3 regions of the Aliikangiella maris genome follow, and region 1 is predicted to be linked to each of the others. Evidence: predicted binding sites of a transcription regulator. Region 1 holds the regulator's gene; each other region holds the start of a gene.
What was found. Region 1 encodes PhoB, which activates phosphate uptake and scavenging genes when phosphate is short. Its sites were predicted from a motif close to TGTCATANNNNTGTCANA; they were not measured.
Positions count from the first base shown of each region.

Region 2: the regulator PhoB is predicted to act here: its motif matches at 3,705-3,722, upstream of ABVT42_RS11590 (sigma-54 dependent transcriptional regulator).
Region 3: the regulator PhoB is predicted to act here: its motif matches at 2,730-2,747, upstream of ABVT42_RS11395 (phosphatase PAP2 family protein).

Region 1 is NZ_JBFDAH010000026.1:40,922-47,333, forward strand. Features, by position in the region: gene ABVT42_RS18360 (GNAT family N-acetyltransferase) at 1-338, opposite strand, end outside; gene phoB (phosphate regulon transcriptional regulator PhoB) at 917-1,612, shown strand; gene phoR (phosphate regulon sensor histidine kinase PhoR) at 1,631-2,947, shown strand; gene ABVT42_RS18375 (SapC family protein) at 3,387-4,091, shown strand; gene ABVT42_RS18380 (PstS family phosphate ABC transporter substrate-binding protein) at 4,312-5,346, shown strand; gene pstC (phosphate ABC transporter permease subunit PstC) at 5,423-6,412, shown strand, end outside.
Region 2 is NZ_JBFDAH010000010.1:156,824-163,235, reverse strand. Features, by position in the region: gene ABVT42_RS11600 (flagellin N-terminal helical domain-containing protein) at 266-1,711, opposite strand; gene ABVT42_RS11595 (VOC family protein) at 2,751-3,131, shown strand; gene ABVT42_RS11590 (sigma-54 dependent transcriptional regulator) at 3,823-5,274, shown strand; gene ABVT42_RS11585 (sensor histidine kinase) at 5,427-6,412, shown strand, end outside.
Region 3 is NZ_JBFDAH010000010.1:105,037-111,448, reverse strand. Features, by position in the region: gene nhaR (transcriptional activator NhaR) at 1-46, shown strand, start outside; gene ABVT42_RS11405 (aminoacyl-tRNA deacylase) at 143-661, opposite strand; gene ABVT42_RS11400 (MJ1255/VC2487 family glycosyltransferase) at 860-1,960, opposite strand; gene ABVT42_RS11395 (phosphatase PAP2 family protein) at 2,011-2,544, opposite strand; gene ABVT42_RS11390 (recombination-associated protein RdgC) at 2,937-3,836, shown strand; gene ABVT42_RS11385 (M48 family metalloprotease) at 4,080-5,951, shown strand; gene ABVT42_RS11380 (PilZ domain-containing protein) at 6,114-6,412, shown strand, end outside.

The sequences.
Region 1 (6,412 bases):
ATTGCTTGCAATATTAAGGTACTTTTATTATCAACAAACAAAGCGTCATTAAGATCGACATGAGGATGTGACAAGGTGCCTATTTGATAGACCCCCAATCCTACCGAGCGCTTTTCCCAAGGGAGTATGCCTATCAGGTTCTCACCCTCATAGATTAAAACTAAAAAAGGGGTTATGTCTGGGTGCTTTAGATGTTTAAAATAAGCCCGATAAAAATAAAAATCATTATAAAATTTAATTTGTGTTTCTTGCTTGAAATTTAACCAAAATGCTTTGACTTCTGCAAATTTTTTACGGTCCGTGATGATTTTCAACTGTAGACTTTTTGAATAATCCATAATGATCTTATTTTTACCGCTTAAATTTTCCAACTTTTGTTATATTAATTAGCATAGATCGGTCAGAATCGTTGAAGTAATTTAATTTATTTGCCTAAGTTACTGTAGTATATAGTAATATCTATATTAAAAGAAGACGATAAATTGAAATGCCTACATTATTTTTAAGGCCATTTCTATAAAGCAGTTCTCATCTTCAATATAATATTCAGTGATCCCCTAATAATACACGGGTCAACACCCGAATCAAATATTAGTTAAAGCTAATTAAAATAAAATGAATTTTGTAAAGATTATGAGAATAATTGGCCTTGATGTGTCACAAACTGTGTCATAAATAGACTATTTTCGCTTGTCATATAGTTATTTCAAGGTTCGTCAAATATGACATTTTTTTAACAACCCACTGTATTTAATATGAATTGTCATAATTTTGTCATGATTAGCAGGAAAAATAGCGCCTAGTGATTTAAACGTGACCGTATTGTTAAATTTACATGCCAAGCCTGCTTGATGACAGAATTTAATAATTGGTTTAACTCTTATTACAGACTCATTACTAACGAGTGGATAAATAAATGCCAAAGCAAATCTTATTAGTCGAAGATGAACAACCCATCAGAGAGATGTTGCGCTATGCACTAGAACGTGACGGTTATGTCATTCAAGAGGCTGATAATGCCGCGGCTGCTCGAGAAATTCTGGCTAGAAATCGTCCAGATTTATTAATTGTAGATTGGATGATGCCTGGCGAAAGCGGTATCGATTTCATTAAACGGCTACGCAAAGATGAAATATTAGCCGATTTGCCAGTTATCATGTTGACCGCTAGAGTAGAAGAAATGGATAAAGTCAAAGGGCTTGATTGTGGTGCTGATGACTACTTGACTAAGCCTGTTGGTATCAAAGAATTAATGGCAAGAATCAAAGCTCTGTTGCGCCGTACTTCACAAGCCAATGAAGATGACATGATTATTTCAGAGGGGCTGGAGTTGAATCTGGCTACCAATCAGCTCTCAATTGATAATGTGGATGTACATATTGGTCATACCGAATTTTCTTTATTACAGTTTTTTATCGAACACAAGAATCGAGTATACTCTCGCGCCCAGCTATTGGATTTTGTCTGGGGGCAAGCGGTTTATATCGAAGAGAGAACAGTGGATGTTCATGTGCTACGATTAAGAAAAATTCTTAAGCCGTTTGGTAAAGATTCGCTCATCAAAACGGTGCGCGGTATGGGATATATGTTTACTCAAAAGAAACCAGCTTAAGCAGTGGGAATTAGCTCAATGAGCAACGCGTGGACTATCGAAATTTCTCGTATATTCGTCTTGGCGGTTATAGCGATATTATTCGGTCTGATTTCCGGTTATTGGGGATTGGCAATTTTTTTAAGCAGTCTGGTTTATGTAACCTGGATGCTAGTACAGATACGAGCGCTAGAACGGTGGATAAGGCTGGGCGCAAAAAATCAGTTTGCACTGGATACCAGTGGTATATGGCAGCTTATCGTACAGCACATTGTCTATGCACAGCGTAAAAACAAAGAGCGCAAGCGGCGTTTAAGTTATATGGCAAGACGCTTTGAAGCAACTATTGCAGCATTGCCTGAAGCCACGGTTGTAATAAACTCTCACCGCGAAATCGAACTGACTAATCAGGCTTCGGAAGAAATATTAGGTATCGAAAAACGGCGTGATTTAGGGCAGCGTATCGACAACTTGATTCGCGATCCAAAATTACAGGAATTAATTGAGTCTGAAGAGTCGCCAGCCAGACTGGAAATGGAGTCCCCCATTGATCAACGTAAAACCTTATCGGTGACTTGTGTTGACTTTGGCGAAGAGCAAAAGTTGATTACCGCCAGAGACATTAGCCAGCGAATCGCTGTGCATAAATTGCGTAAAGCCTTTATTGCGAATGCCTCACATGAACTTCGCACACCATTAACGGTGATTACTGGTTATCTTGAGTTGCTTGAAAGTGAGCCAGATATGTCAGATATGGTGCGTAAGCAAATCGGCAATGCCAGCCGTCAGGCGTCTCGAATGCAGAAAATTCTTGATGATTTGCTGACTTTATCTAAGCTCGAAGAGAAGGGCTACGATCGTGAGTCTGGGGTGATGATTGATATGCCCGGATTAATTCAGAAATTGGTCACCGATTTTAAAAAGACCAAGGCAAAAGGTACCCATCAAATTGAAGTAGACATCGATCCGACGCTGCAAATTAAAGCGGTAGAAAGTGAACTGTATAGTTTATGCCAAAACCTGTTGAGTAATGCTGTTAAGTATTCTCCCGAAGGCTCAACTATTACTGTTCGCTGGCAACGCAAAGAAGATGGCTATACCTATTTTAGTGTTACGGATAACGGCGAAGGCGTGGCGCCTGAACATATTTCTCGATTAACTGAGCGTTTTTATCGAGTCAATGTCAATCGTTCGCGCCAGATAGGTGGTACGGGCTTAGGGCTATCAATTGTAAAGCACATTTTGGAAAACTATGGTGGATTTTTAGATATCCAAAGTGAATTAGGTAAAGGTTCGACATTCACCGCTTATTTTCCAAAATATCGAACTATCGAATATGAAAAACTCGCCAGTTAATCAACTGGCGATGTTGTATTAGTCGTTTGAATCTATTGCCGTGCTTTTTCTTCCGTTAACTCTTTTATTTAGACAGTCATAATAGTTTGTATTGGTAAGGATATTTGGCAAAACAATGATGAGACTAATGTTGCTGCGTACCCTGGATTACCTGTTTTGCATATCCCAAAAAATTTAGTTCATTTTACTATTTGAAATCAGACCCACTAATGGTAGGCTCACCAAGTCAAAGATTCATGCATTTGCCCTCATTCCGCCGACTTCCGAGTGATTGTATTTTCAAAGTCACTTGTGAAGTGTAGCCTTGGTAATCGGGATTTAATGCGGTTTTATAGTATAAATCGATGCTTTAAAACTTTAAATTGATGAGTCTGTTGTATCGAAAGTTTAATTAAAAGTGCTCTAATAACAATAAATTAGTGCTATTGTGGAGAATAAAATGCAGTCAAATCTAGCTCAACTCAATAATAAAGACCATAAAAATACCAAGTTGAAGGTCAATCAAAACTTCAATCATTTGGCTAATCACCATATTGCGCCAGTGATTATGCATGAAATTCCAAATGCGGCTTCTGATTTACCGGTTGTTTTTGTTAAAAACTCAGAAAATGACGATTTTTTATGTGTAGCATTACTGGGATTGAAAGAAGGTGAAAACCTTTTAGTTAAAGAGGGCGTTTGGCAAGGACCATTTATTCCTGCCGGCTATACGCATTATCCTTTAGCACTAGTGCCTCATCCAGAAGATCAAAATAAGTATTCGATTACGATTGTTACAGATAGCGAAGCTGTGAGTGAATCGGAAGGTGAAGCGCTGTATGATGAGGAAGGTAAAGAAACCGAATATTTATCCAAGCGCCGTCGTACGCTGGAAAATTATTATCAGTGTGCAGTGTTGACTCGCAATTTCATTAAGATGTTACAAGATCTGGAGTTGCTTGAAGAGCAAGGTTTCTCGTTTGAAGTTGGTGAAGATAAGCGAAATATTACTGGCGTTTATGTGGTCAACGAGAAAAAACTTAACGAGCTGTCTGATGAACAATTTCTGGATCTACGTCAAAAAGGTTTATTAGCCCCCATTTATGCCCACCTGATTTCACTTAAACAAACTCAGCGTTTAGTTGGTCGAATCGCCACCAAATAAATTACAAATTGTCATAAAGATGCCAAATTTACCCGTTAAATTTGGCATTAAAAGTGACAATAATGTTGTATCTGGTTATTAGATAGTCGGTATAGATGTAATTTTTTAATTACATCATGTTCATTTGTAATATAACCGTCACATTTCATTCATATAATCGTCACAATATCTCAATAACATGATTGCGCTTATTAAATATGTCCATACTATGGGGAAACTAATGAAACTATTACCAATGGCTTTAATCTTAGCGGCAGCTTCAAGTAGTCTGCTTGCTGCTGGACGCGATACAATCAGTGTTGTTGGATCATCAACGGTATATCCTTTTTCAACCGTTGTTGCCGAGCGTTTCGGTAAAAGTACCGAATTCAAAACGCCTAAAATCGAATCAACAGGAACTGGTGGCGGAATGAAATTGTTCTGCTCAGGAACTGGTATCGATACGCCTGACATGTCAAACGCTTCTCGTCGCATGAAAAAGAGCGAATTTGAAATGTGCCAAAAGAATGGTGTTACCAGTATTACCGAAGTATTGGTTGGTTATGATGGAATCGTCATTGCTAATTCAAAAGAAGCCAATCAACTACAAATTACTCGTAAAGAATTATTTTTGGCTTTAGCTAAGAGAGTACCTGCACAAGATGGCAGCGAAAAATTAGTTGAAAACCCCTATAAAACTTGGAATGAAATCAATCCAAAATTACCTGCACATAAAATTGAAGTTTTAGGTCCTCCGCCGACTTCTGGTACTCGTGATGCATTCGCTGAGCTGGTTTTAGAAGGTGGTTGTAAATCTTACAGCTGGATTAAAGCTATCAAAAAGAAAAATAAGAAAGAATACAAAGAAATTTGTCATTCAGTTCGTGAAGATCATGTTTATATTGAAGCGGGTGAGAACGACAACCTGATTGTTCAAAAATTAAGTGCTAATCCTAAAGCTTTAGGTATTTTTGGATTTAGTTTCTTGGATCAAAATTCAGACAAGTTACAAGGATCAATTGTTGACGGTAAAGCACCTTCATTTGAAGCTATCGCAGACGGTTCTTATCCAGTATCTCGTCCACTTTACTTCTACGTTAAAAATGCACACGTTGGTAAAGTTCCAGGTATTAAAGAGTTTTTAACCGAGTACACTAGCGAAGCGGCAATGGGTGATGAAGGATACCTGTCAGATAAAGGATTAATTCCGCTGGGTGGTGATACTTTAAAAGAAATTAGAAAGAACGTTTTATCTTTAAAAGAGCTTTCACTTTAATATTAGCTCTAAAAAATAAAAATAAATTTGGGATGGCTTCATGAGATGCTGTCTCAAATTTTTTTGGGATTGATTTATGACATCATCGACTTTGATATTTGCTGTATTGTTCCTTGCTCTGTTAAGTTATTGGTACGGGATGCACCGCGCAATTCAGGTTGCCGGAGGAATAACCAAAGTAAAAAAACTGGTGTCATTACCACGTCAATTTGGTTTGCTCACTGCATTATGGTGTGGTGTTCCAGCATTAATCACATTGGTGATTTGGAGTTCTTTCGAAAGCAACGTTATTAACTGGCTATTGGTTAATCAGCTACCACAAAGTATTCAAGAGCTCTCCCGTGCAGAACTCAGTCTGTATTTAAATGATATAAAAATTCTCTCACAAGATTCTCAACTGGCAGAAACTTTTGCAGGTAACGTAACTGATCCTAAATTCATTGCCGCGCAGCACATGCAGCAACTGGTTACCAATGCAAGCTGGATGAAAAGTGCGATGATTTTTCTCATATGTATTACTGCGGTGTTGTATATTGTCAGTCGCTACAATACTGAATTTCAAGCCCGGGTTGCCATTGAAAAAATCGTTTTACGCATTTTAGTTGGCTGTTCTGTTATCGCCATACTGACCACACTTGGTATTGTATTGTCAGTACTTTTTGAATCCATCGTTTTTTTTAGTGCGGTTCCTCCTTGGGAGTTCTTATTTGGTCTTGAGTGGAGCCCGCAAACTGCTATGCGTGCGGATCAGGTTGGGTCTTCAGGGGCATTTGGTGCCATTCCTTTATTTGCTGGCACAATGCTGATTACTTTGGTTGCCATGTTGATGGCTGTGCCTGTTGGCCTGATGACCGCAATATACTTGTCACAATATGCCTCAGAAAGGTTACGCTCTTTTGCTAAACCCATGCTGGAAATTTTAGCGGGTATTCCAACAGTTGTTTACGGTTTCTTCGCGGCGTTAACAGTTGCTCCCTTTGTGCGAGATGCCGGAGAGTACTTTGGGTTAAATGTTGCTTCAGAAAGTGCGCTAGCTGCGGGGTTGGTCATGGGGGTTATGATTATC
Region 2 (6,412 bases), on a different contig from region 1:
AAAAGAGGTGAAGTCTGAGAAAAATCATCGCCTGAGAAACAATCATTTGTCCGACCGCATATTGCTGAGAACAATTTGCGTTCACAGATTGTATCGGCGCTGAAAATGGCGACTTTATTTTTTCGACAAAAAATTTCTGAAAAGTTTTATTCAAAAACTTAATGTATTGATTTTTAAGGCATAAACAAGGGGCTGTAAATTACAGACCCTTGTCAGATGCGCCTAAAGTTGTCGTACGGTAGGGGCTCTATTAGCGGTCATGGTTCTACCCTTGGAGTAGAGATAATACAGATTGACTGGAAGCATTGGCTTGCGACAGGATTGAGAGTCCTGCTTGTTGCAATACCTGGCTTTTTGATAACTCGGCAGTTTCCGCCGCATAGTCCGTGTCTCTGATCCGTGAACGGGCTGCTGAGGCGTTTTCGATAATACTACCCAGATTTGATATCGTGCTGGAGAAGCGATTTTGTACCGCACCCAAATCAGCTCGCTGAGAATCGATTTTCTGAAGTGAGGCATCCAATACCGCTAAGGCAGACTGCGCACCGGCATAAGTTGAAATATCAATACTCTCGACCGAACTAAAACTACTGGTCGAGGTAGCATTAGGGAAAGCCTCTGTACTGGCAGTGGCCGTAGTAATCTGGCCTTTAGAACTTTCCAGTGAAACAGTTCCCACTACATTACCAATAATCGTTCCCCCTTCAGTCAGGGTGTTGCCGCCAATGGTGATCGAGTCATTACCGGCGGTTGCATTGGCAAAGGCTGATAAGGCAATATCACGACCGTCAGTGGTTCTTAAGGTAAGAGTCGACAGGTTATTAGGGTTGGCAAAAGTGGCAGTGACACCGGTTGCCGTTGATGAGCCATTAATTGCCGCTGCAATTGCCGTTAAGTCATTGGCATTAGTGATGGTTGCCGCGATAGCACTCCCATTGAGTGTAAAGGTCACATCACCTGCCGCCGTTAAACCTGTCAGCGTTGTTGAGTTAGAAGCAGTTGCGGTAATACCGATTCCGTTAGCGGCGTTGTTAATTGCCGTCGCAATATCCGCAGCACTGGCATTAGCCGGATAACTGATATTAGATACTGTACCCCCTTCGGCGGTGGTTAAGGCTAAATCAGTCTCTGCGGCTACCCCGTTAGCAACAGTTGAAACCGTTGTGCCCAGGATTGAGCCTGAAGCAACTAGTATATTGCTGCCAAGCGCGGTTGCACGGGCATCCGAGATGCTCACCGAAATGGTTTCGTTGGCTTGGGCACCAACCTGAATATTTCGCGCACTGAAAGTGCCATCAAGTAATTGGGTGCTACCAAATCGAGTCGTTTCAGCGATTCGTCCTAATTCTTGAATTAATTGAGTCACTTCTGATTGTAAGGCTGCCCGTTCTCTGGGGCCATTAACATCAGAAGCCGACTGGATCGACAAATTACGGATACGTTGCAGAATGTTGGTTGATTCCTGCAAAGCCCCTTCAGCAACCTGAGCCAGAGAAATACCGTCATTGGCATTACGTGAGGCAACGGTTAAACCATTAATTTGCGAGGTTAAGCCATTAGAAATTTGCAATCCGGCTGCATCGTCTTTGGCACTGTTAATTCTAAGGCCAGAAGAAAGACGCTGAAAGGTTGTCGCCAGATTACCGTTAACATTAATTAAATTACGCTGGGCATTCAGTGAAGAAACATTTGTTGATAATACGTTTCCCATTTTATTAACTCCTAATCTATTGACTCAGAAACAACATGCGGTCAGAGGTAAAAATGCTGTTCGTGAGTAAAAAATTAAATAAAAAATAATTGGGAAAGAAGAACTGAGAATAATTCTTTCGGTAACCATCTACCTGAGAAATAGAGATTGGCTTTAGACGCTTACTGAGATAACCGGCTAAAGACGAGGCGGGTGAGAAATCCGCTTCAAACCTTGTATCGGCGTCAAAAAATCCGACTTTAATTAGCGTTGAAATTTTTTTAATATTTTTTTATGCCGGTGATCACCATGAAAGATTGGGTACTTATTGGAAATGCACCAACATTAACAAAAATAAGATAATTTGAGTTTGATTAAAAAAACTGGCACACGCATTGCTTAATGTAAATCAGCTAAAGACAATATTGATGAAGAAAGTTCATTACCCATGATAAATCTCCGCTTTATTGTTTTAGGCTGAGTTCTTCGGAACACTTTAGCTTTAGTCTGAGTCTTAAGTTGCTGAGAACAGCTTAAAATAAGGGCTTTAGCGCGAAGCATAAAAGCAAGTGGTTGCTGAGAACAGCCGCAAAGCGTTTATCTTCAGTCGTACGGTAAGGGGTCGCTAGACGACCCCTTTTCTTTGCCCGTAAAAAAGTCATGACAAAATAGCGGCAATTTCGCTCTCAAGAGGCAAAACCTTGCCTGCCAACTTGCCGAAAGGTCAATAAATAACCGCTTTTGACTTGATTTTGCTCAATTCGATACGATTTATCATTTCCTCGTCAAAAAATCACCGAAATTAATAAGAGCCGAAATTGGAAAGGCGTTATCCTGTAGCTAAAACGGCATTTCATTATTCATATAATCAATTAGAGTGTTGTAATTGCAATTGTATTAGTATTGGTAGCGTTTCTCTTAACGGCACTAATTGGCTCTCTGGAAAGCACTTGATATTCTGCTAGATATCCCGCTTAATGCAACACTTTCAGAATACTCAATATGCAATAAAGTATTATTAGTTGAATAAGATTTGAGAAAATAAGGTTTGAGACATCCAATGAATTTAAATCAAGTTACTTTGCCCGTTACCGACATGCAATGTGCCACCGAGTTTTACCGCCGCATGGGATTTTTACAGATTGTCGATACCCCGCATTACGCCCGCTTTGAATGCCCCGAAGGTGATGCCACTTTTTCATTATCGTTAACCGAACATGTCACACCGAACCAATCGGTCATCTACTTTGAAACCGAAAAATTAGATAGTTGGGTTGAACAACTTCAAGCAAAAGGATTTGAGTTTATTCAAGCACCGCAAGATCAATCGTACTTGTGGCGAGAAGCTGTGTTACTGGATCCGAGTGGTAATCGATTAAAATTATATTGGGCGGGGGATAATCGTAAAAATCCCCCCTGGCGAGTTGAACGGCGTGACTAAGTTTGACAATATGACGACAGGATCAATTGATTAGAAAAGTGAATGCTGATTCAATATGATATTCACTCAATCAACCAAAAATTATCTTACACTAAAGCAGTATTTGCCATTTTAAAAATAAAAAATACGGTGCTTAATTTCACAATAATGAATCAATCATTAAACGATTTAAAGCGCCCATCAGCAACTTTATTAATGTCGGTATAAAAAAGTAATAAAACTCAAAATATCAGCTTGATTTAAGTGAGGCGAATATGCTTTAGTCGAAACCGTTTTAAAATGATAACAAGGAATTTAGTGGTATCCATTGGTTGCTGGTTTAAATCAATTCATTTAAATCAGTTAATTAAACTAAAACGAATTCCCCAAACCTCGACTTCGATACGATTAACATATTCAATATTTATTCAACATCTATACTAAAATCATATAATCGAAAAGTCTTTAATCAATATTGGTTATTAAGATATATAGTTAATCAAACAGAGTTCTATATACTCAGACTGATTGATTGTTAAATGAACAATTCAAAATTCACAGAAATTGTATAAGTTTTGACACAAACAAATAAACACTGACAAAACTTTGACAAAAAGCGGTAATTTTACTAGAAATATAGCTAAGTAAACCGATTAGTTCTCTTTTTGATTAATTCATAAGCGATTGTTGTAATCTTCTGGACGAAATAATAATGATAGAAAGTAAGAAGTTGTTAATCATTGATGATGATAAGGAACGCTGCCACGACTTAAAAACCATATTTGATTTTGTTGGCGAATCCTGCCAAGAAGCAAATAGTGAAAACTGGCAAAGTCATTTTCAAAACTCAGAACTATTGATTGGCGTATTGTTGGGTGAACTGACCAGTTACTCTGAGGTTTCCAGCCTGATACGCGAAATTCATGCGCAAGATGAAACCATGCCCATTTTGATGCTCGATGATGTCCCCATGTCGGGCGGTATTTCTAGTCAATTATCGCGACAAATCGTTGGGCGTATTAGTTGGCCGCTAAAACACAACGAAGTACTCGAAGCCATTCATTCATGCCAGTACTGCCGCGATAATCAACATGCATTTACCGAAGATAATAAATCACTCGAACTTTTCCGCAGTATGGTGGGGCAGAGCGATGCTATGCAAAACATTCGTCACTTGATTGAACAAGTCGCTAAAACCGATGCCAGTGTATTGATTTTAGGTGAGTCTGGTACCGGTAAAGAAGTGGCTGCACGTAACCTGCATTATTTATCTGAGCGCTCTGAAAAACCATTTGTGCCGATAAATTGCGGTGCGATTCCGGCGGAGTTGTTAGAAAGCGAATTATTTGGTCACGAAAAAGGGGCTTTTACTGGTGCGCTTACGGCGCGACAAGGACGATTTGAACTGGCACAAGGCGGGACAATTTTTCTCGATGAAATTGGCGATATGCCATTACCGATGCAAGTTAAATTATTGCGCGTATTACAAGAGCGCACTTTCGAACGAGTTGGTAGTAACCAATCTATTCAGGCTGATGTACGCATTATTGCCGCAACTCACCGTGATTTGGAAAATGAAGTCAGTGAAAATCGATTTCGAGAAGATCTGTATTATCGGCTAAATGTTTTTCCTATAGAAATGCCCGCACTGCGCCAGCGTGTTGATGACTTGCCGCTATTAATCAATGAACTGGTTGCTCGCTTAGAAAACGATAAACGCGGATCAGTCCGTTTAAGTCCTAATGCGGTGCTGTCTTTGATGCAATGTCAGTGGCCGGGTAATGTACGTGAACTGGCCAATTTGATTGAACGTTTATGTATTCTTTATCCTTATGGCGTTGTGGATGTCAAAGACTTACCGAGCGAATATCAAAGAACGGAGGGGCTTGCCAGTTACCCAACACCAGAGCTGGCTGATCGCAGAGCGATGGTCACTGAAAAAGAAAAACTAAAAGTTCCGGTCGATCCACAAGCGCCATTGGCACATTTGCCTGAAAATGGTGTTAACTTAAAAGAGTTTGTTGCTAAACTTGAAATCTCCTATATTGAACAAGCACTTGCCGAAGAAGACTGGGTTGTTGCCCGCGCAGCAAAACGGTTAGGTATGCGACGAACAACACTGGTTGAAAAAATGCGAAAATATCATTTACAAAAAGCCAGTTAATTGACACCTCACTGTTAGTTTAATGAATTAATCTTTCTAACTCTTTGAAACATAATAAAAATTAAAATCGGCACGGTAATTGCTCTAAGTAAATTAAATTTCGTCATTAAGTAATTTTATTGACACCGTTTAAAACTTTGGAGCAATGATCAATGCCACAAGCCAACCAGACTTCAGCAGCCCAAAATTATTTTCCAGAAATACCAACTCAGGGCGAAGTAACATTGGAAAATGGTATTCAACTTGACTCGGTAATGTCCGAATTAAACCGCTTGTCAAAATCATTTGTTAATTCTTATCAAACACTGGAATCCCAGGTAAAAAAGCTGAACGGTCAATTAAAAAATGAAGCCGAAGAAAAACAATCTGCCATGCAAGAAAATCAACAGCTACTGGTAGAAAAGGCCGCCCTTTCTGATCGATTACAAAATCTTTTATCCATTATGCCTGCCGGTGTTGTTGTTATTGATAGTCAGGGAAAAGTTAAAGATTGCAATGCTGTTGCAACAGAAATATTAGGACGACCGCTGCTCGGTCAACTTTGGGTTGATATTATTCGTCGTGCATTTGACCCGCAAGATGATGATGGACATCAAATTTCTTTAAAGGACGGACGTAAAATCCATATTGAAACTAAAGCGCTCGATGCTGAACCCGGTCAAATTGTTGTCTTAACTGATTTGACAAAAACGCGTCAACTACAGGCCGAACTAAGTCAGCAACAAAAGCTTTCGAGCATGGGTAAAATGATTGCTTCGTTAGCTCATCAAATTCGAACACCTTTATCGGCAGCTATTTTATATGGTTCACACTTAACCGATGAAAAATTGGCGGCACAATTGAAGCATGAGTTTTCGCAAAGTTTAATGGAGCGCTTACATTATATGGAGCGTCAGATAACCGACATGTTGAACTTTGTAAAAGGTGAGCGCAAAACTAAATCCATTATTTCTGTTAAAAGCTTTTACCAAAAATTAATGGCCCATCAAGCCGAGTTTTTACTGCCGGTCACTTTTGTTAGTCATATTCCGCAAAATTCTGCCGCCGTCATTCATGGTGACCAAGATGCATTACTTGGCGCGGTTATGAACTTAATTGAGAATGCTGTTGATGCGTGCAAAAATATTAAACACCCTCA
Region 3 (6,412 bases), on a different contig from region 1:
TCCTGCGGTTCAGCATTTGCTGGAGCGAGGTAAGGCGCTATTTTAATTTGATGAAGTGTCATTCACTTATCGTTGTGCCTTTAAAATGCTTTTGGTTAAACGGCAAGGTGCTTAACAAGGTCGTTATTATTTATTTTCGTCGTCAAACCCAGGGTGCTTGATAAACTCGTTTGGTGTCATGAGCAAAACTTTCTATATTGATATAGCCATCTGAAATAATACTCGCATTAGAAAGATCTATAAAATCAAAGGTGTTTATTTTTATCAGTAAATTATGTGTGCCACCATTAAATACAATGGTGTTTAGCTGCACCAGCTCTTTAGCAACGTAAACATCCATACCATATAAACGACCAAAAGGAGGCATCGCTCCCGGTTCACATTCTGGAAACTTCCCAGCAAATTCAGCTTCGGGAATAATGGCAAGGTTCGTGCGGTTTAACATTCTGGCAAGGCGATTGAGCATTAGTCGATGATTAGCTGGAATAACAACCATAAATAGTGAAAAGTCATTGCCAAGTACGGTCACTTTACCCAGATTGCTGCCTTTAATATGTACCGACTTAGCCGTTTCTTGAGAGGTAAAAGTGGTAGAGTGTGGAATGATTGAATAGTCAACCAGTAATGAATCTAAATACTCCAGTGGTGATATTGATTGCATGGCTTTCCCCTTGATGATTGAGGTCAATTTTTAGCGCACAGTCTATTGAGCATACTGGAAAATAAGTGAGAATTCTCGCTAAGTTGCTATTTAAAGGGTTTAAATAACAACTTGATTTGATAAGCTTTAGGGTTAGCCAGTTTAGTTATTATTTACTGTTGATTATTGTTTTATGTTAATAAACAAAGAGTATTAGATTTAATTTACATTTTCTCCTGACATTTTTAAAGCATGATTTGCTGTAAATGGAAGCACTGCTGAGGTGTTATCGACAGATGCTTTGGTTTCTTGCCAAAGTCTTTTGCTTAAGTTTTTTAGTGACTCTTTTTCTGAATTGACTAACCATTTCGCCACTTCTAAGGCGACGTTTGGGTAATTCACAGGTTGATGTATAGGTTGCTGTAGCCATTTTTCTAATTCCTGATTGGAAAATTGATTAATTAGGGTTGCACGCTGCATTTGCTTTAGTGCGAGTGCATTTGATAATTGTTCCATTTGTCGAGCTAATGGAATTAATAGCAGTTTTTGTCCAATTTGTAATGCTTCACTACAAAGTGCAAAGCCTGCGGCGGTAATAACTCCCGCACATTGAGTTTGTAATTTTTGAAAGTTTTTTCGAGAAAAGTGATACAACTTAATATGTTCGTATCCGGTATCGGTATTTTCACCATGAAAAATATGGAACTGATAATTTTTAAAAGGAGCGAACCAGTCAATTAATTTTTCTGCTGCGCAAAATGGGTAATACACTTGAATATGATGCTCGCTTAATCGTGTTTTCTCGGTATATGGGGCAATTATTGGTGGTAGTACATTATCATCGAAATGGTCCCAGTGTAAGCCGATCCCTGTGGTGGTTGGTGCAAAGTATTTTAGTATGGTTTCTGCTAACAGATTAGAACCTGCTCGTGGAATATTGGCAGAAAATGAGTTTTGATGAGACAGTCCAATTACCTTACGGCCTTGACGCTTGGCCGACCAGGCAGTGATAGGTTCGAAGTCATTAATAATAAGATCATAGCGATGAGTATCAAAATGGTAAACATCGCGAATAAACTGAGCAATATTATTTTTAAAAGCAGTTTTAAAATAGTTAAGGCTTCCATTGTCAATCGCTAGTGTTAATCCTGGAAATAATTGATAGTCTTCAAATATTTCCATATCAAACATGTCTTTTTTATCTCGCCCCGAAAATACCCAATCCACTTCAATATTTAATTGCTGAAATGCCTCGGCCATCATTCTGGCTCGAGTGGTGTGTCCATTTCCGGTTGCCTGTACGCCGTATAATATTTTCATAGGTCAAGTTTAACTGAGAGATTGGTTAATCAATTAAAAATACAAAATTATTAAATCAAATAGTAAATTTCGCCTGCCAGTAAAGCAGATAGAATACCTAAAGACATGCCCGCTAAAATATCACCAGGAAAGTGTACTCCTAGCAGTACTCGCGATAAACCAATACTCAGCGCCCAACAAATTGCCAAGATACCAAACACCGGAAAATAAATAATTAACTGGGTTGCCATAACAAAAGCGGCTGCCGTATGACCTGATGGAAAACTAAACTGATCAGAAGGCTTAATTCTCGCCTTAAAAGTACTAAAAAATGCTTGTGGGCGATTTCTTTTAAATTTATGTTTTAATAAAAAATACAGTTGTAATTCGATTGCATAAGCGACGATTGAGGAATAGATAAAATCCTGATTATTTTCTGCGTCATGGAGCAATGCACCCGCAGCAATCATCAAATAAAACCAGCCATCGCCAGTGAATGAAATAAATTTGGAGAGTGGCAAATGTTGACTGTGGCAAACTTTCTGTTGCACCCATAAAAATGCATTATTATCGAGCTGCTGAAATTGTGCTTTTAACATGCCCATAAGTTACTCACTGCCAAATTATTGAGACTTCATGCAAATCAATCATAATTACTCACTATCAATAGAATTATCGTTAATCAGTGTGACTAAAAAATGACCTTTTGATGACCCACGAGTGACAACTGTAAGCTGAATCTATTAATTGTCGAGAATGAATATTGATACCTTTAAGACTGATCTTTAGATATGACAAGCGCATGATATTCCATTGAATTTTGTGAAAATGAGACGCTCTTGGCAAGCGTCAAAACCGTTTCTTGTTGTTTACTTTAACCTGTACCTGGTTTGTGATAAGTCGCAATTTACATAAATTTATTTTGGCTTATTGGGCTGTTTTGTAGATAATAGCCGACCTTTGTTAAAAATATTTATTTACAGGTTGATAGCTTCGTATGTGGTTTCGAAATTTACACCTTTATCGTTTATCAAAATCTTTTGAATTAAGCGCTGATGAATTAGCAGAAAAATTAGACGATAAGCGTTTTCAACCTTGTGGTCGACAGGCGGAAGAAAGTGTTGGCTGGATTTCACCCATTCATCGTGAGCGTGACTATTTAATTCATGCCGGTGGCGGTGCTGTGTTGATTTGTATGCGGCGTGAACAAAAGGTCATACCAGCAAGTGCAGTGAAAGAAGCGGTGGAAGAAAAAGTTAAAGCGGTCGGTGAATCTATGGGACGTAAGGTTTATTCGAAAGAAAAGCAATCTATCAAAGAAGATATTATCAGCCAGATGTTGCCTAAAGCATTTGTAAGATCAACACATATCTGGGCTTACATTGATATAAAACGAAATTATTTAGTTTTAAATGCCGGGAGTGCTTCGGTAGCGGATAAGTTTTTTGAATTGCTGGTTGAAACGATTGGTTCATTTGGAGCAATTAAATTAGTCAGCGAAGAAAATCCAGCACTTATTCTCAATCATTGGCTCGAAGAAGGATTACCTGATGGTTGGGAATTGACGGGAGATTATGAATTAAAAGATCCGCAAGATGAACGGGTTGCCAAATTTAAAGATAACGAATCAGAAAATGGGGTGTTGGGAGATTTATTAGCGGATGGCTATTGGGTAAATAAATTAGGTATACGTTACAAAGGCTTATTAAAAGCCGTTATTCAACCTGATTTACAAATTAAAAATATTAAATTTATGGATGAGTTATTGGCAGAAAATGATCATGTTGATGGTGAAGATGAAATGGTTAAGTTTGATGCTGATTTTGTTTTAATGACACAAACTTTAGGTGAGTTTATCGGCGAAATTATTCATTTATTTAAAGTTTCCGATAGTTAATCGATATGTTTTTATTCAATACTTTTATGATTTGTTTATTACTATTTTCTTGCCAATTGATTCGCAAAATTAAAAACTAAACCTTATTTTGTTGATTTTTTATTGATACAAAATGGTGAATACTTAAAATTGTTTTGCTGGTTGGCTAAAGCCATTAACATTATCATTGATTGTTGATTGAGATTCGATCATAATCTCTTAAAATAATAAAAATTTAGATTAGTACTTTAGGGGGCATTTACAATGAACGCGGATAGATACGGTTCTTTGATAAAGTTCCTTGAAAAACAGTCACAGACTTATCCAGCCTGGTATAAGTTTAAAGTGCTCGCACTCTCGATGGTTGGGTTTTTATTTATTCTTTCGATGCTGGTGCTGGTAATTGGATTGGGCATCGGTATTTTTGCATTCGCACTGTTCACTAAAAATATTGTCGTTTTAAAATTGCTTGCCAAGTTTTTTTGGTTGCCGCTGGTTATAGCGTTTTATATTTTTAAAGCGCTGTTGGTCAAAATAGAAAAGCCTCAAGGGGTTGAATTAACAGCCAGTGAATTGCCCGAATTATTTTCTACAATTGACGAAATAAAAGATCGTCTCGGTACGCAAAAGATACATCATGTCATTTTAAATGACGAAATGAATGCCGCTGTCGTCACTATTCCAAAGTTGGGTTTGCTTGGATGGCGTATTAATTATTTGGTAATCGGTTTGCCATTAATGCAACTTTTGTCACCAGAAGAATTTAATTCGGTGCTCGCTCACGAACTTGGACATATTTCAAACCGCCACACAAGATTTAGCAATTGGGTCTATCGTGTGCGTATGACCTGGTTTCAACTTTTGGTTTCACTAGAGAAAAAACGCTCCTTTGTGACAAATATTTTTATTCGCTTTTTTAATTGGTATGCGCCTTTTTTCGATAATTATACTTTTGTGTTGGCACGTCAAAATGAGTATGAAGCCGATTCAGATGCCGCAAGAGTGACCTGTGGTAACGTTGCGGCTAGTGCGCTTATTCGAGTACATGCTTTTGGTCAGTTGGTCGAACAGGATTTTTGGCAATCTGTTTGGGATAAAGCCAAAGTAACTGCGATTCCTCCTGAGGATGTGTATTTTGATTTAAACAAAACAATTAATCAGGTAAAACAAGATGATGTTGAGCAAATGGTGGCCAAGGCGCTTGAGATAAAAACTGATACTCAAGATACCCATCCCTGTTTGTCTGATCGACTGAGTGCTTTACAATCTAAAAAGCAATTAATCTTAAAACAACAAAGCGCTAGTGAAGTTTATTTATCTTCACAATATTCTAAACTTGTTAATATTTTTAATCAGCAATGGCGTGAACTTGCTAAAGAGCATTGGCAGGAAATGTATGATTATTACCAGCAAGCCCGCAATAATTTGTTAAAGTTTGAGCATAAAGTTAATTCAAATGAAATTGAAGTTGATGAGATTGTTAAATATGCGCAAGCGGTAGAGGCGCTTCACTCTGCTGAAAACGCGATTGTTTATTATCGGCAGGCTTTGAAAATTGATCGAGATCATCCGACAGCAAATTATGGATTAGGATTTATTTTGCTCAATCAAAATGATGATAGTGGAGAAAAGTACTTAAGAAAAGCGATGCTTGTTAACCTATCGATGAAAGCAGAGCTCGCAGAAACATTGTATAACTATTTTCATTACCATCAAAATGTGGCAAAAGCCACTGAGTATGAAGCTTTATATGCAGAAGTTTGCCAGCAACAACAAGCAATGGAAAATAAGCTTGGCGAAGTTAATCGAAAGTCAGTGTTAATTGAACTTAAACTGGATAAAAAACTCAAACGAAAAATTACTCAGCAGTTGGGGGAGATATCAAATATTGGTAAAGTATGGTGTGCAGAAAAAATTACGCCTGATTATCCAGACACCCCTTGTATTGTGTTGGTGATTAAATTGAAAGGGTTTTGGATTAACGAACAAGATAAAATGTCAGAAGTGTTAAATAAAATACAGCTCCCTTGTTTTGCTTATGTGGCGACGACCGGGTTACATCGCTGGTTGAATCGAAAAATTAAGCAAGTACCAAATTCGCTATTATTTGATAGCCGATCAAGTTATCTTCCTTAGATTTTATTGAAGTTTGCTATTATTTGAACGTAGAAATAAAAAATTCTACTAAAAAAATTCTTATAAATTTCATTTTGAAATTGACGGTTCTTAAATATTTTAAGATCATCTATAATTCGTTTGGTCTCTTAATCATTGATATAAAACTATTTGAGATATTCCATGAACGAGGAACGAAGATTACACCAACGCTATCGCAAACGTGAGTGTATTACTGTCGATCTACTAGATGATGAAAAATTTAATGTCCCCATCGTACTTGATTGTCACTCACAAGATATTTCACCAACAGGATTAAAAGTATACGCTGATTATGCCTTGCCGCTGAATAAAGATATTGAACTGGTGATTAATATTCATGTAACGCGCCAAGAGTATGTGTTAGTAGGGCGAGGGCGCTGGCTCGAAACCTGGCAGGATAAAAATGAAAGACAAAAATATCTGGTCGGTATCGAATTGTC